2 regions of the Vibrio sp. TRT 17S01 genome follow, and region 1 is predicted to be linked to the other one. Evidence: predicted binding sites of a transcription regulator. Region 1 holds the regulator's gene; the other holds the start of a gene.

Region 1 (9,207 bases):
GAACATCACTGATGCAATACCACCGGGCTTAACCTGCTCTAAAACTTTTTGCAACGCCGTATGCGGGTCAGCTAACCACTCCATCACAGCGTGGAACATCACAAGTTCAACCGGCTCTTCCATATGTTCGGAGATCGATTGGACTGGCGAATGAATCAGGCGATACTGCTCAAGCACGCCATTTTTTGCAATATCTTGCTTGGCAAGCTGCAGCATTTCAAAAGATAGATCACATAACGTGATTTGATGTCCGAGCTTAGCAAGCTTTTGCGACATTTGTGCCAAGCCACCTCCCGCATCTAATACGGAAATTGAGCTATTCTCAGCGTTAAGTTCAGAGAGAATTTGCTGAAGATCTTGCCAAACAATCACTTGGCGCACCTCACCTTTCCCTGAACCGTAAATATTTTTTGCAAATTTGTGGGCAATATCGTCGAAATTGCGATCTTCAGTCACAGCAGCTTGGGGTATCATAACTAATCGTGCTGCTATTCTGTCACAAGGAAAGCAGGAATAAAGAGGCTTTCTCTTAAATTTATAATCAATTGATGTTTTTTCGGACTATTTAAGTATGTTTGAGCTGAAAAAAATGGTTTCATCCTTGCTCATGCCATTACCTGCGATGCTTTTCATCGGTTTCGCTGGCTTAATGCTGATCATGTTTACACGTAAACAGAAAACTGGGTGTTTCATTGTATTATTTTCATTCATTGGGCTCTTTTTGATCGCATTCCAACCTGTGTCTTCACGCCTTCTTATGCCTTTGGAGCGCCAATATTCTGCATTTTTCCCTGTCGATGAATCGATCGACTACGTCATGGTACTAGGCAGTGGTCATGTGGTGGACGATAAAATCCCGCCCACATCTGAACTCAGCCGCGCTGGGTTAATGCGTTTGAGCGAGGGAATCCGTATTTTACGTATGTACCCTGGCGCAAAATTGATCTTGTCTGGCTATGCTGGAGGCTCAGAAGTCAGTAATGCTCGCATGATGGCAAAAGTAGCCTTAGCCTTAGGTGTATCTAAATCTGATATTATCTTACTGGAAACGGCAAAAGATACCTGGGAGGAAGCAAGACAAGCTGCAGCCTTTGTTCAACGCAAAAAGCTGGTTGTTGTCACTTCAGCTAGCCATATGAATCGCGCTTTGAATGAATTTCACTCCGCGGGTCTAACGCCTTACCCTGCTCCAACTAACTATCTAGCACAAAGTAATGTCTCTCAGTTTTGGGAAAAATATGCGCCTAAAGCACGTTATTTAGAGCAAACAGAGCGCTATTGGCATGAAACGCTTGGAACTATCTGGCAAACACTTCGCGATTGGGCTTCTGATTACGAAGAAAAAGCGCTGGAATCTTCTCAAAGTAACGTTTAATCCATAGATTAAAAAACAAAAAGCCGAAGCAAATGCTTCGGCTTTTTATATTATTTGATTCATACCTTGGTATTAATCACCAGCAAACATGTAACCTTCACCATGAACGGTAACGAAAATTTGTGGGTTCTTCGGATCAAACTCCATCTTCGCACGCATACGGCGGATCAGAACATCAATCGTACGGTCATTTGGTGCATCAACACGGTGACTGATCATATTCAAAATACGTTCGCGACTAAGGACTTGGTTAGGGTACGAAGACAGTGCGACAAGTAATTCGTATTCTGCTTTGGTTAATTTGACGGGTTCGCCATTTCGGCTCAGAGCTCGACGCTGAATATCAAACGTCCACTCTCCAAAACGCACCACATTTTCATCTTGCTTCTTCGCGTCATCTCGCTCAGAGCCATTTCGAGCATTAGATATACGCCATAATAGGTTCTTCACTCGAACCAATAGCTCACGCAGCTCAAAAGGTTTTGTTACGTAGTCGTCTGCACCCATTTCGAGGCCAACGATTTTATCAATGCTATCCGTGCGTCCTGTCACCAGGATAATCCCAATATCAGACTGACTGCGAAGCTCACGAGTAAGCATCAGACCATCTTCTCCTGGAAGATTAATGTCTAACATAACTAGGTCAATTTCATTGGCCTGTAGCATCTCGCGCATTTTTTCACCACTATCAGCCTCGCTGACAGAGTAACCTTCATTCTGAAAGTAGCCTGCCAGTTTACTGCGAGTGACCGCATCATCTTCAACTACTAGTACGTGATAGCTCATCTACACTACTCATATTGTATATGGAATTATTTGCCGTTATATTCTATTCATAATTCGTAACATATCTAGCTTTTATCATTCTAAAATCAAGAAAGGTGATTTTTTCTTGATTCAGAACAAATGTCGACCAACGGTTCATATTTTCGAATAATTGGGCTTTATTTGTCACAACACATATTACCGCTATTCATTTTTATTCGTTAAACTAACTATATACCGATACTAGGAGTCGCGCATAATGCAAGAAATCAAGGCGTTTAATGAAAAGCGAGCAGAAATATACTGGTGGCTATCAAGTGTGTTTGCTAGAGAGCTAACAGAAACAGATATTGAACAATATCATTCACCAGAAATTCGCGCTTTTTTGACTGGATTGGGCGAAAACGAAAGCTTAAAAACCGCGTCAGACAAGTTGATTGACGCTCTAAACCGCTTAATGGATCGCGAAGATGCACAGTTAGAATTAGCGGCAGACTTTTGTGACATTTTCTTGAAGTCGGATAAGGATTCCGCCCTACCATATGCATCTATGTACGTGGGTAAATCCGGTCTTTTAAATGATGAGCCAGCTAAAGAAATGCAAACCATCATGGAGCAGCACGGCATTGCTATCGATAAAAACCTAAATGAACCTGCTGACCATATTGCTATTGAACTCGACTTTCTCGGCAACCTGATCATTCGTTCTAATGAGCTTGAACAAGAGCGCCACATGGAAGAAGCACTTGCAGAACAAGAGCAATTTATTAAGAAACACATTCTAAATTGGACACCTCAATTTAGTGATAAGTGTCAGTCTTTGGACGAATTTGGTTTTTACGCTGCGATTAGCCAACTAACCATTGCATTTCTTGAGTTAGATTGCGTTTATTTAGCTGGTAACTAATCAAGTCAGCTTTATGGTTAGTTAAATTGTGATTTAAGCACGAGCTTAATTGCTATTTTTATTTGCCAGTGAGAATTTGGCGGTCTAAAATCGAGACCGCAAACGATAAAAACGAATAATGTAAAATACAAACCGCTCTTTAAAAGCGGTTTTTGTGTTTCTGATACTTTCTGCCAAATTATTCTAAAATCAGAATAGAGATTTGTGGCAGTCATCGACAGGACAAACCTATGGCCACTATAAAAGATGTAGCTCGCCTTGCTGGCGTATCTACCACCACCGTTTCTCATGTGATCAACAAAACTCGATTTGTTGCTGAAGCGACTCAAGAAAAAGTGATGGAAGCCGTCAAGGAGCTAAACTACGCTCCGAGTGCGGTTGCTCGTAGCTTAAAATGCAACACGACTCGCACGATCGGTATGCTTGTTACCCAATCTACAAACCTGTTTTTCTCAGAAGTGATTGATGGCGTAGAAAGTTACTGCTATCGCCAAGGTTATACACTTATCCTGTGTAATACAGGTGGTATTTACGAAAAACAACGAGATTACATTCGTATGCTTGCGGAAAAGCGCGTAGATGGCATCTTGGTGATGTGTTCTGACCTAACAGAAGAACTGAGTGAAATGCTCGATCGTCACGCTGACATCCCAAAAGTAGTGATGGATTGGGGCCCAGAAAGCTCGCAAGCTGATAAGATCATCGACAATTCTGAAGAAGGTGGCTACCTTGCCACGAAATATCTGATTAACCACGGGCACACAGATATTGCTTGTCTCAGTGGCCATTTTGAAAAAGCTGCCTGCCAAGAACGTATTCTAGGCTACAAACGCGCGATGAAAGAAGCCAATTTAGCCGTCAATGAAGACTGGATCCTTGAAGGTAACTTTGAGTGTGACACTGCGGTATTGGCTGCGGATAAAATTGTCGCCATGGACAAGAAACCAACTGCAATATTCTGCTTTAATGACACTATGGCATTAGGCTTAATGAGCCGCCTTCAACAGAAAGGAATCCGCATTCCTGAAGATATGTCTGTTATTGGCTATGACAATATTGAACTTGCAGAGTATTTCTCGCCACCACTCACAACCGTTCACCAACCAAAGCGCCGTGTTGGTAAAAACGCGTTCGAAATATTACTGGAACGAATCAAAGACAAAGAACATGAAAAACGTGTTTTTGAGATGCATCCCGAAATTGTCGAGCGAAATACTGTTAAAAAAATCAATAGCTAGTAACTTTGTACTGTTCGGTATCGGCTTTTTCTGCCAACCAAACACAACAAACAAGTAAATATCTGAATTAAGATCACATTTAGACCATCAGAGTGTGATACTTACCTCAAATATTATTTATTCTTTAGTGGAATAAATTAAGCCACGCACAGGGCAAACCAATCCGAAAGGATGGGACGCAAAGCCTCCGGCCTACACAGGAAACTGCAAGGTAGCGGGGTTGCCGATGGCAAAAATGCAAACTGTTAACTCCTTACTGACAATACATCTGCATTATTTTGCTAATCTCTCGGACCTGCATTGGTGGCGTATAACTATACACCGAGAATTTACAGCATGGATAAACCAGTACTAAAAGACTCAATGCGACTCTTTGAACAACTAGGGCGCATAAAATCTCGTTCAATGTTTGGTGGCTTTGGAGTTTTCGCAGACAGCACTATGTTCGCATTGGTGGTAAACGATAAGTTACACATCAGAGCAGACGAGCAGTCCGCGGAAATGTTTAAATCTCAAGGGTTAGAGCCTTATGTTTATAAAAAACGCGGCTTCCCGGTTGTCACTAAATACTTCGCTATGCCAGAAGCATGGTATGACGATAAAGAACGTATTATCTCTCTAGCTCAAAAAGCGCTAGTCGTTGCAAAACAAGAGAAAACAACTCAAGCGAAGGCTAAACCTGAACGCTTAAAAGATCTTCCTAACCTAAGACTTGCTACAGAGCGCATGCTCAAAAAAGCAGGTATTGATTCAGTCGAGAATTTGGAAGAGAAAGGCGCAGTAGAAGCGTTTAAAGCGATTCAGCAGACTCATTCCTCAGATGTCAGCATTGAACTGCTGTGGGCTTTGGAAGGAGCAATTAAAGGCACTCATTGGTCGGTGATCCCTCAAAACCGACGTGAAGAATTAATGAGTAGCTTGAAGTAACTCTATATTGACCAATAAAAACCAGCGCTCGTCGCTGGTTTTTTATTATTTGAAATTTTTTGCCCCTCTCCCTGTTCTAATAGCTTAGTACTACCATTTAAAACTAAATGCTATTGTTACTTTTTTATGTTTCTTTTTTTGTTAATTGAGCCAATTGGTCATGGGAGCTATCTGTATGAATAAAAAACTCATTCTTGGTGTATTACTGGTTGTGACCATCATATTTCTGGCAATGAATTTCGGCCAACATCTCACACTCGAAAACGCAAAAGCTCAGCAGCTTGAACTAGCAAACTTTATTGAAAACAATTTCTTCATTGCAGCAACAACCTATTTCTTTGCCTATGTTGCCATCACTGCCTTTTCTATTCCTGGAGCGGCAGTGGTGACATTGCTTGGCGCCGCTTTATTTGGGTTTTGGACTAGTTTACTGCTTGTCTCATTTGCCAGCACGATCGGTGCGACGCTCGCCTTTTTGAGTAGCCGCTTCTTATTACGAGAGTGGGTGCAAAGTAAGTTTGGTGATAAGTTGACTGCAATTAACAATGGGGTTGAAAAAGACGGGGCATTCTACCTATTCTCTCTACGTTTAATTCCAGTTTTTCCTTTTTTCCTCATAAACCTACTAATGGGGTTAACACCAATCACAACGTTGCGATTTTATTTGGTAAGCCAACTTGGCATGCTCCCAGGAACGGCCGTCTACCTTAATGCAGGTACACAGCTTGCGCAAATTGAAAGCCTATCCGGTATTGTTTCTCCATCAGTCTTAGTTTCTTTTGCTCTGCTTGGCTTATTCCCAGTCATTGCTAAATGGATCATGGCGAAAATTCGCGTCTCACCTTCAGCGGAGAATGGAAAAGCGTAGTGAAAATCTACATTGCCAAAAACCCAACCGAAGCTCACATTCTGTGTGAGCTTTTAAAAACTCAGAATGTCTCTTGTGAGGTTAGAGGAGAAGGTATCTTTAGCTTGCAAGGCGAATTACCTATATCACCAGAGACCAATGCCTATATATGGTTACTTGCCCCATCCAAACACACTTTAGCTCTATCAATTATTGAGGAGTACGAAGCGCAGAGAAACAGCAATGCACCTAGCTGGTATTGCCACCTGTGCGGGGAGGAGAATGAATCACAATTTGGTTTATGTTGGAACTGTGGAGCGTTACCGGAAAGTCATTGAGCTACAATTTGCTTTTGAATAAAGGCAATGGAGTGATTGTTAAATTCGTCAGAGCGCTCAACATTACATACATGACCACAATCGGGAATCTCAAGTAAATGGCTTTCTTGATGCACCGCAACCATCTCTTTTACGGGTTGAATAAACATATAATCCCGTTCTCCCATCAGATATAACGTCGGGATGGGAAGCTCTCTATCTTTAAAGTAACGCATAAGCGGGTTCACTTCAGCCGTCAGAATAAACCAGCGTTTAAATTCCTTTTGGCATAATTTCTTGGCTTCCCGGATAAATAAATGGCGTGACTCTTTCTGAGTTCTTTGTGGCATGACGATATAAGCAAATAAGCTGTATAGCCACATATAAGGCACGATGTGTTTAAATAGGTTCCCTAACTTAACCAACACTTGAGATCGAGTATTCAGCCTTGTGACCGCCCCCCCTAACACCATCGACTGTACCCTGTCAGTAGCAAGCTCTGCCAAGTTTCGAACAATGATGGTTCCCAAAGACATACCAACAAAATGAGCGGACTGTATCTTTAAGTGATCAAGAACGCGGAGAATATCCATTGTCACGGCTTTAAACGTGTATTGATTAGACATCAACCCTTTAAGCAACTCGTTAGATTTTCCATGCCCTCGTAAGTCAACCAATAAAAGATTGAAGTGAGCTTTATATGCTTTGATCTGTTTATACCAGATAGACGAACTCCCCCCTGCTCCATGGACAAAGACAACCCATTCAGAGCTAGTTGGATGAAGAAACGTTTTATGAAATAGCAAACTATCTGACATATCTTTTCGAATAATTTAGGTTTAACAAATTCGAGTTTCGAAGAATATCACAGAACATGACTGAATATATTCAGCTTAAGTCAATTCCTTACAATTGTTCGGGAAAGGGCGTAACAAAATGTCAAAAGGCGCCAATGCGCCTTTCATTTTCTCAATTCTGAGTCGATTGATATAACTTCAAGTACTCATTTGCAGCATTATTCCAGCAAAAGTCTTGTTGCATAGCAAAGCATTGAGTTCGTTGAATTTCTTGTGGCGATTGTAAATAGAGTAAAAATGTTCGTTGAAGTTTGGCCAATAAAGCCTCAGGTTCAGGCTTATGAAAAACGAATCCGGTTGCCTTAGTATTATCTTCATCGTAGTCCGTGACGCTATCTTTTAGCCCGCCGACGGAGCGAACGATAGGTAACGTACCATAAGCCATACTGTACATTTGATTCAAACCACAAGGTTCGAATTCTGAAGGCATAATGAAGAAATCGGCTCCCGCCTCCACCAAATGAGCGAGCTCATTGTCGTACGCATTTACAAAAACAAAGTTATCCGAAAACTCTTCTGCAATATGTTCAAGCTGATAAGCAAAGACAGGATCACCAGTCCCTACAACCACAAGTTGTAAATTATTGCGTAAAAACTCTTTTAAAACGGGCATAAAATAATGCACGCCTTTTTGATGAGTCAATCGGCAAACCATGCCATAAACCGCAACGTCTTTTTCAGGTAAATTAACCCGTTGCTGTAAAGCACGCTTACACGCCTTCTTCCCTTGGAGCATACTCTTAAGATCACCATGGTAATTTACCGGGATAATAGGGTCATGCCGCGGATCCCAAGCAGAATAATCACACCCGTTTAGAATGCCGACTAAATCTTCTGCTCTAGAGAGAAACTCTTCCCCCATCCCATGGCTTCCCAGATCCGTTTTGAGTTCTTCGGCATAGCGTGGGCTTACCGCATTCACTTTATCAGCACACATCACACCGGCTTTGAGCATGGAAATGTGTGAGCCACTCACCTGTGCTTCCGGTGCAAATCGTGTGTGGAATTCAGGAATACACTGAACCTCTTCGAAAGGAAACTGCCCTTTAAATACAGCATTGTGAACGGAAAGGATAGTTTTGATAGAGGAATAAAAAGGCGTCGAGTGATAACGATGCTTTAATAAATATGGGATCAGCCCGGTATGCCAGTCGTTGACATGGATAATATTTGGTAAAAAGTCGAGCTTAGGAAGCATATCCAAACAAGCAGCGCTAAAAAAAGCAAAACGCTCTCCATTGTCCTTATAAGCTTGGTTTTGTTCCGCATACATTTCTTGGCGGTCAAAATACTCCGGACACTCTACTGCATACGCCATGACACCAGCGACTTCTGTTTGCCGCACTTTATATTGAGTATGAGGCCAAGTATCGAGTCGCGTATCAAGCAAGACTTTACATTGCTTAATACCAGTAATTTGCCCATACGCAGGTAAAGCAATACGAATATTTTGATCAAGCTTAGAAAGTGCTTCTGGCAGTGCTTTGGCCACATCGGCCAAACCACCACTCTTAATCAAGCCTTCAACTTCTGATGCAACAAACAAAATAGAGAATGTATCAGTAGCCAATTCTTGCTCCTTTAGGGATAACGACAATGCCTTCTTCTGATACATGATAAAGCTTACGATCTTGCTGCAAGTTCACGCCAATCTCAGTACCAGGTGCAATATCCACATCCTTATCAATAATCACACGACGTAAAACGCAACCTTCGCCAATTTTTACATCACCGAGCAGGATACTTTCACTAATATCGCAAGCAGAAGCAACATTTGTTCGAAAGCCTAGCACTGATTTTTCGATACGAGAGCCGCGGATATAGCTCCCATTACACACCAAACTGTCAATGATTTGTACCCGACCATTAACAGAGTCAGAAAAAGTAGCCGGTGGTAGAGGTGGGTGATAGGTGTGCATTGGCCACTTACGGTTATACAGTGAAAATGGCGCGTCTTTTTCCAGTAAATCCATA
Region 2 (7,947 bases), on a different contig from region 1:
ACCAAGTAGTGTGTCTTTGTCGTAACTAACGACGACTTTTTCAACCACAGATTCACTTTGTGTCGAGGCACACCCAAAAATCAGAGTCGAGAAGATAAAGACTAAACAATATCGTATCATCACATCTCCCAAAATATCTTTAAAACAATGGCTACAAGGCTGCTTGAATGCCAAGCATTACAGCTGAGTCACCGCTTCTAATTTGTTCCCATCTAAATCAATGATATAAGCGGCGTAATAACCTTCAGCATATTCCGCTCTTAAACCTGGTTTACCATTACACGTCGCTCCATGCTGCATAGCGATACGATAGAATTCGTCAACTGAAGCCTTACTTGGTGCGTTGAAAGCAATATGAGAACCGTTCCCTGACGTTGCTTTATCGCTACACGGACAACCGATCCAAAATTCAAATTGCTCGCCATAACATGCTGCAACATTGTCTATGGTGTGAGAGCGCTTTATGTTTAACGACGCGAATAATGCATCATAAAAAGACATTGCCGTATTTAAGTCTCTTACGCCAACAGAGACATGATTAATGATCATATTGCCTTTTACCTTTCTTGCGGAACAAATATAGCAAGCAACATATTACTTAATCAGCAACCATCATTTCGAAGCTATTGATTTATCTGTGATATTAACCTTGATAAAACACCTATTTTTCGGTTTGGGACTCGTTTTAAAACCAAAATAATCTGAAAATAAAAAGTGTCGTAACGTTCAGCCACCATTATTCAAGTATTTGTTGTTGTGAACTAACCTACTCAACTTTTTACTTACATTTTTATTATCAAAAAACAAGTTATTCAAGAGACCTGTCACAAACCATAAAACCTATGTCTCGATCACAAAAATGCCATCTAGACTGTAAGTAAACAAAAAATACGAATGGAAATCCCCTTGCTGAACTGGATGTTTTATTATGCTAAAAAATAACCACACCTTTCTTGAAGAATCAAAAATTGTCGTCGTATTAAGAAGTCAATTTTTATGTTTTTGTAACCAGAATATCAACTGCCGAGCACCGTTATGTCACGTCAAATGTGACGATAAACAGCGTTCTATTCAACTCAGTCACACTGAGAGCATTAAGCTGCAAAAACATGATTACGACGTATTAAGGCATTTCATCAAGGACTGTCAGGGTGAGGAGTACCTAACGCATTAAATAGATGCTGCCCCTAAACACATAAGGCAATACCAATGCATTGCCTTTTTTAGTGGGTAAGAAAATGGTTGGTAACCTAAGCAGAGAGTAAAAAGGAGCTCAATGAGCTCCTTTTATTATGGGTATAGCGATACAGGCCCTCGGAACATTGATTGATCAGTAGGTACTAAGCCCTGAGGTGTCCCACTTTCTCTAACTTGACTATCAACATACGTCGCATGTACTTCTAATACCGGAACATTGGCCGCTCCGGGGTATGATGGTTTCTTAATTATTCTGTTAACTAGCAACTGCGCACTAGGCGGCAATAAGAACTCAGCTTGAACAGCAACAACACTCTCATGTCCCCGCAACGCCATCAGCTTGGCAAGGTTCTCATAACCTGCTTTCATTTTTTTAATACGTCGTTTCTCAAGCCATAAATCCTTACTTTTTACGATCACGTCAGTGACGTATTTCTTTTCGTAATCCACAACACCATTTACGGTTTGATCTTCCAACACACCCAAAGAAATCTTCGCGTAAGTATCTAGTTGTTTGGCTTGGTTGGTACTGTTGTATCCACTAAAAGCACTGATATTAATTCCTCTTGCTTTACGGATAACAAAATTCAAAATGCCTTCGGTATTTTTGTATTCAGGGAAGCACGCCCCTTCGATAAAACCTTTATGAAAACTGCATGAGATGTAGCGGCTGCTCTTAATGACACCGACTGGGCCTCGGGGATTTGCACCATTCACCATATCGTTTGCGTATCTCCACCACGCTGAGTTTTGTGGGCTTGGTATCGTCATTTGGCGATAAACAGGAGCATCTGCGATTGTTGTGGAGTTTTGGCTCCACTTTTTATATGCATTCCAGACATTCACATCGTTAGTTGAAAGCGCCGTGCCTGATGTTGTGTATGCTGTCATGGCATTATTGATCCGGCTGGAGTTATAAGTATAAAACGCTAGTGCCGTAACCATTTCAATTTGTTCTAATAACCGTTGTTCTTCTTGAGAAGACACTAAACGACGTACCTTTTCAGGTACTCCCCACATCTTCCGTGGTTCTTGTCTGTGTTTATATTGGCTAACGAATTCGCGGAGCATATCAAGCCATATCGTTGGGTTATTGGTTTGCCGAAAGCGACTGTATGAAGCTTGTGTTAGTTTCAAGGCCATTTGATGAAGCGAATCCATACACTCTTTTTCAGCTGCTTCATTGATTTTCAAGTACTTAAGGCGTTTATCGAGGTTTTGCACCCCTAACGCTTTAAGCTGCTCGTAGCGATACTCATCGTAACCACCAATTTCCATCCTCACATCCTTATTCAAATGAAGTTGCTAACTTTACTTTTGTGTTAACTCTTTGTTGTAACTGTAAACTTAGAATGTAGTTAGTGCACGCTCAACGGTAAGCATGAGAAAATAATGATCGGATCAGAATTACTAGATGCATGTCGAATTGTTTTGAAACATTGTTAGTAACATTATCATTAAATACAAAAAGATATTACGCTCCAATTCTGACGAGGAAAGCTGTCACTCGCCACCCTCTTGCCAAAACAGTTCGACCAAAATTCAACCGTGCACCCCCACTAGACCAGCACTTTAAACCAGCCTAACTTGAATTCAGCCCTGAGCTCTTGCAAACAAACATGACTAAAAAGCCATCTATCAATCAAAATAACAAATGGATCAAGTTCACAATCATGACGTTTAGTACAATTATTGTCATTTGCCCCAACGTTATTCATTTTCTTAATTTTCAACTAGTTAAATATTTTTAGCTGTAAACACCGAACAATATCGTCCAAAAAAACATCAAAAAAAAGCTTGATCAATTACCAATTAAAAACTACTGTATAAGCATACAGCATGTATAGAGAGACAGTAAAATGACGCAAGCACGTACTCAAACATTTTCTAAACACAATATTCTGGCTCAGCCGACTCAACCAATGAATGTCGCTGATACTACGTTGTCTCGTTGGGCTCACCTATCGATGCAACATCAATGGATTTTGTTTACCTCAGAGTGTTTACGCCCTGACTACGCGCAGCTTTCTGCCTCAAACGTTCGCTGTCAAAACATCATTCAGATGAAACCATCCCTCTCGCATAGCGAAATGGAAATTGCCATTAAAGCCATTAAGTCAGGAAATGCGAGTGCAGTGGTTGCCTCTAATAATATCGATTATGTCAATCAGGAGTTACTTCGCCAGTTAGGTGAGCAGTACGAGTGTGAAGTCTTTTTCGTTGAGGGCAGAGAAACCCAGTACCATTAATTAAGCTCAACAAAAAACTACTGTCTTATGCCTCCCAAATGGGAGGTTTTTTTTGCTTGTCATTCCCTTCTCGCTCTCTATGTTGTTACCTATAGCTCATAAAGTTACGACACGTTTAGATCAACCAAATGTACAACATAGGAAACATCATCAATCAATTTAAGCAATCGTTTGCTTTTTATCTGGAAGCTAAGATTAGATCTGGTATGATGCCTGTCAAATCCGTGCTTCTGAGAGAAGAAACACGTTTATTTGCCGTTTGACTGATAGGATTGCCTCATGAGCCTCTCGAATCAAGTTCTCGCCGTTAACGACGATCTACCCATTCGCACTCACAAACCTGTACATAGTGGAAAAGTACGCTCTGTTTATTGGCTAACTGAAGAAGATAGCCGTCGCCTTATTGAAGAAAAGGGTTACGACGTTTCACCAGATGCACCACTCGCAATTATGGTGATCAGCGATCGCATTTCTGCATTTGACTGTATTTGGCATGCTGAAGGTGAGTTAAAAGGCGTACCTGGTAAAGGTGCTGCGCTTAATGCGATCTCTAATCACTGGTTTAAACTGTTTAAAGAAAATGGCCTAGCGGACAGCCATATTCTCGACATCCCTCACCCACTGGTTTGGATTGTTCAAAAAGCAAAACCAATCATGATCGAAGCTATTTGTCGTAAGTACATTACTGGCTCTATGTGGCGCGCTTATGAAAAAGGCGAACGTGAGTTTTGTGGCATTCAATTGCCTGAAGGTTTGGAAAGAGATAAAGCCTTACCCAACCTATTGATGACACCATCTACCAAAGGCATTCTAAAAGGTATTCCTGGCGTACCAGAAGCGGACGACGTCAACATCACTCGTAAAAATATTGAAGATAACTACGCGGCGTTTAATTTCTCTAAACAAGAAGATATCGCACTGTACGAGAAGCTACTGAGCGATGGCTTTGGTGTCATTAGCGAAGCACTTGAGAAAGTCGATCAAATCTTTGTCGATACCAAGTTTGAATTTGGCTATGTTCATGATGCAGCGGGTAACGAAAAATTGATTTATATGGATGAAGTCGGCACACCAGACTCCTCTCGTATTTGGGATAACGAAGAATACCAAGCAGGTAAGATCGTGGAAAATTCCAAGGAAGGCTTCCGCCAGTTTCTCCTTAACCACTTCCCTGACCCAGATATTCTGTTAAATAAAGAACGAATGCCTGAGCGCGAAGCACTTGCTCGTGACAATGAGTTACCGCTTCAAGCTCTAATGGATATCTCGACAACCTATACAGGTATCGCAGAAAAAATTACCGGACAACCGATTCAACTTAGCGATAATCCAAAACAAGAAATTATCGACATTCTTGGCTCACAATACGGTTTAATTGACTAATTCATATATTTAAAACGCCCTAACTTAGGGCGTTTTTTGTTGAAGACGGCAGCAACTATCTAGTTTTATCTCACGCTATTGTTTCTTTGGCTATCACTCTTGTGAGCAAACAAAGATATAATAAGCGCACTTATTCGCAGACTGTAGCCAACCATGGATTTTGTCGCCCTATCGCGTATTAGCTTAAAACACCTAACGGTGCTTCACGTTATGCTCTCTACAAACAGTGTTACCCGTACTGCGGCTAGGCTATGTGTGACGCCATCAAGTGTCAGTAAAACCTTGTCTCAGTTGAGAGTTCAGCTCGATGATGAGCTTTTTTACCGCGAAGGTGCCCTACTGTTACCCACCTCTTTTGCTCTAAACATTGCACCTCAAATTCACGGTATTCTATCGAGCATGAACGGGATCCTTCATCAAGGTGAGTTCGATCCACACACCTACACTGGCACTATCTCACTATCGATGCGAGAAAGTACCTTTGAGTTATTTGCGAATAAAATTGACCACATATGCCAGCAATTAAGTACAGCAAAACAGATTCAGCTTTATGCCAAAGAACAGATGAACTTTGATGCACTGAGCCGAGGGCAAGTTGATTTTATGCTACTACCGCATGATATTAGCCAGCCCCCAACACGTAGCCGAGAACTAATGTGGCAACAAATACTTACCGATAAAATGATCTGTTTGATGTCACCGAATCATCCGTTGGCCCAGAAAGAGGTCATTTCAATCGATGACTATCTGGCTTGCCAGCACATTGGCATTCAAGATAATGATCTCTATGAACCTTACTTCGAACAAAACCTGACCCAACAGTACCGCTCGCGCCATGTGACGATTTCAGTCTCAGACTTTGGCTCTGGTGCTGTGTTATGCCATCAGTCCGATCGAATATTGACATGTTCAAAAGCTTGGGCAGACAAAGCATTTCAAGCACAAGGGCTGGTACAAAAAACACTACCCTTTGACTATGGACAAGTGGGATACAGCTTAGTCTGGAATGAAGCCAGTTTAAATCATCCTGCACTGCGTTGGCTTCATCAACAATTATTGGTTGTTAGTTAAATATATACGCTGGGTAAGAGAATCGGGTGTGAAATCAACTCACGTAGTGATTGGTAAAACGTATCCATTTGCAATTCACTGCACTTGGGCCAATTTAATGCTTCCCCCACCACTCCATGATGCTGAAATGCATTCAATCTCACGTTTATATTTTGAGGCAATTGGTTAATAAGGCGGGCCACTTGCACTACCTCCATATCCAAATCACTTTTGCTTGGAATATGCAGTAAACGCAGTTCATGTAACTTGCGATGATCTGCTAATAAACGAATGGAGTTGATGACTTTATGGTTGTCCCTCCCCACCAACCACTGATGTGTTTCGTTTTGCCACGATTTAAGGTCTATCATCGCGCCATCCAAGTAAGGCATCACTTTTTGCCAGCCTTGCTCCGAGAGATAGCCATTACTGTCAATAAAACAGGTAAGATGCTGAAGCTGTTCGTCCACTTTAATGGCTTGAAACAGTTGAATAATAAAAGGGAGCTGCATCGTTGCTTCTCCGCCAGAAACAGTAATGCCAGCGATGAAGTAATGCTGTTTCCTGATAACTTGCAGCATCTCTCCCACGGAATAAAGCTTAACCTTGGGGCTAGCATGATGAGCACAAACCACAATGCAGTGATCGCAATGAATGCATTTCGTTTCATCCCACATCACTTTTCCATCATTGCTGTTCACCGTTAACGCTTGGCTCGGGCATCCAGAGACGCAGTCACCACAATGATTACAATGGTTGATGGTATGTGGGTTATGGCAGTTTTTACAATTGAAATTGCACCCTTGAAGAAAGATGACCAGGCGATTGCCTGGCCCATCAACACATGAAAAATTGAGGATTCGACTCACGAATGCGCTTTTTTCCACGACTCTCGCCTTACTTATAGATTGGTTTCGATTCCATACTGACAACTCGTGGCATCCTGTCGAGTATGCCAGTGTTGTTTGCCGCTTCTGCCCCCAAGAAGGTAGTATTGTTTCGCGACCCTTCTTCAGCAAACTTTTCAATATCTGATAGCTTAACCATATAGCCCGTTACACGAACTAAATCATTCGAAGCCACATTCGCAGTGAATTCTCGATACCCAAATGTGAGCGCGCCTTTGCATAAGTTGAACATCGCTTCAGGGTTGGATTTTACCGTTTCATCAATGGTCAAAATATCACTGATACCTGAGGTGTAATATTGGTGATGTTGCGCCGTTGCCTGAATATAAGTTACAGGGTCAGGTTCTGTTCCATAAGGAATACGAACACCCGGTGTAACATCTTTATCTAGACTAATTCCACCTTGAGCATGCAACAATGCTTTGCCTTCAAGGCCATATTTAACGGGTGTGCTTTCAACAATCTGATGCAAAGTTTGAGAGATCCTGTGACCCAGCTGATTCGCTTTTTCATCAAGACCATACTTTGCTAAGTCACCCTGTTTATGCATCAGAATATTCACCGCTTCTGCCATGCCATAAATACCAAACATGGGTGCAAAGCGCTGCTCTTCAATCAATCCTTCTTGAGTCAAAAAACCTTTAAAGAAGTTTGATTCTTCATGCAAATGGCAACTACGCACATCAATTAACTCGGCCATCAAAGCACTGTATTTCGGAAGAAGATGGGTTAAGAAATCTTCTACGCCAGTCGCTAGCTTGGCAACTTCTTTCAGGTTCATTCGCACTAGCGTATTGGCTCCGCCAGCTAAAGGAAGCGAATTGTAGCAACTTACAATACCAAAGCGTTTATCGCCGTAACTTGCCGCATGAACTGGGTAATTCGCAATATGTGGTTTGCTGCATTCACAGATATTTGAACAAGCATGCCGCAGCAAATCATCTGGCGTGATCGCTGGGTCGTACATAAAAGTTAAATTTGGTGCAATTTGCTTCAGCTCAGCATCCACCTTTAGAATCGTACGACAGATAACATTGTCTGACGGACCGATGTTTACGTGCATAAAGGCATCGGGCAAGGTTCGATCCAGCATGATCCAGAAACGCTTGAGCTTCACGTAAACTTGCTGTTCGGTTAGCTCTCCTACGTATGGAAGGAGC

What was found. The regulator PurR, encoded in region 1, represses purine synthesis genes. The targets are predictions, from matches to a motif close to TNANGNAAACGTTTNCNTNA.
Region 2: ACQEXS_RS17215 (phosphoribosylaminoimidazolesuccinocarboxamide synthase) is a predicted target of PurR. The motif match lies at 3,606-3,625, and genes of this name have one in related genera.

Annotation. Positions count from the first base shown of each region.
Region 1 covers NZ_JBNJOG010000001.1:190,457-199,663, reverse strand. The annotation lists gene cmoM (tRNA uridine 5-oxyacetic acid(34) methyltransferase CmoM) at 1-456, opposite strand, end outside; gene elyC (envelope biogenesis factor ElyC) at 572-1,375, shown strand; gene torR (two-component system response regulator TorR) at 1,448-2,161, opposite strand; gene torD (molecular chaperone TorD) at 2,400-3,047, shown strand; gene purR (HTH-type transcriptional repressor PurR) at 3,278-4,285, shown strand; cyclic di-GMP riboswitch class I at 4,428-4,513, shown strand; gene ACQEXS_RS00850 (TfoX/Sxy family DNA transformation protein) at 4,622-5,212, shown strand; gene ACQEXS_RS00845 (TVP38/TMEM64 family protein) at 5,388-6,080, shown strand; gene ACQEXS_RS00840 (DUF2007 domain-containing protein) at 6,080-6,397, shown strand; gene ACQEXS_RS00835 (alpha/beta fold hydrolase) at 6,391-7,194, opposite strand; gene glgA (glycogen synthase GlgA) at 7,346-8,803, opposite strand; gene glgC (glucose-1-phosphate adenylyltransferase) at 8,793-9,207, opposite strand, start outside.
Region 2 covers NZ_JBNJOG010000012.1:98,020-105,966, forward strand. The annotation lists gene ACQEXS_RS17195 (hypothetical protein) at 1-120, opposite strand, end outside; gene ACQEXS_RS17200 (VOC family protein) at 178-549, opposite strand; gene ACQEXS_RS17205 (hypothetical protein) at 1,291-2,475, opposite strand; gene ACQEXS_RS17210 (hypothetical protein) at 3,057-3,446, shown strand; gene ACQEXS_RS17215 (phosphoribosylaminoimidazolesuccinocarboxamide synthase) at 3,726-4,829, shown strand; gene ACQEXS_RS17220 (LysR substrate-binding domain-containing protein) at 4,983-5,900, shown strand; gene ACQEXS_RS17225 (YjjW family glycine radical enzyme activase) at 5,897-6,811, opposite strand; gene ACQEXS_RS17230 (YjjI family glycine radical enzyme) at 6,777-7,947, opposite strand, start outside.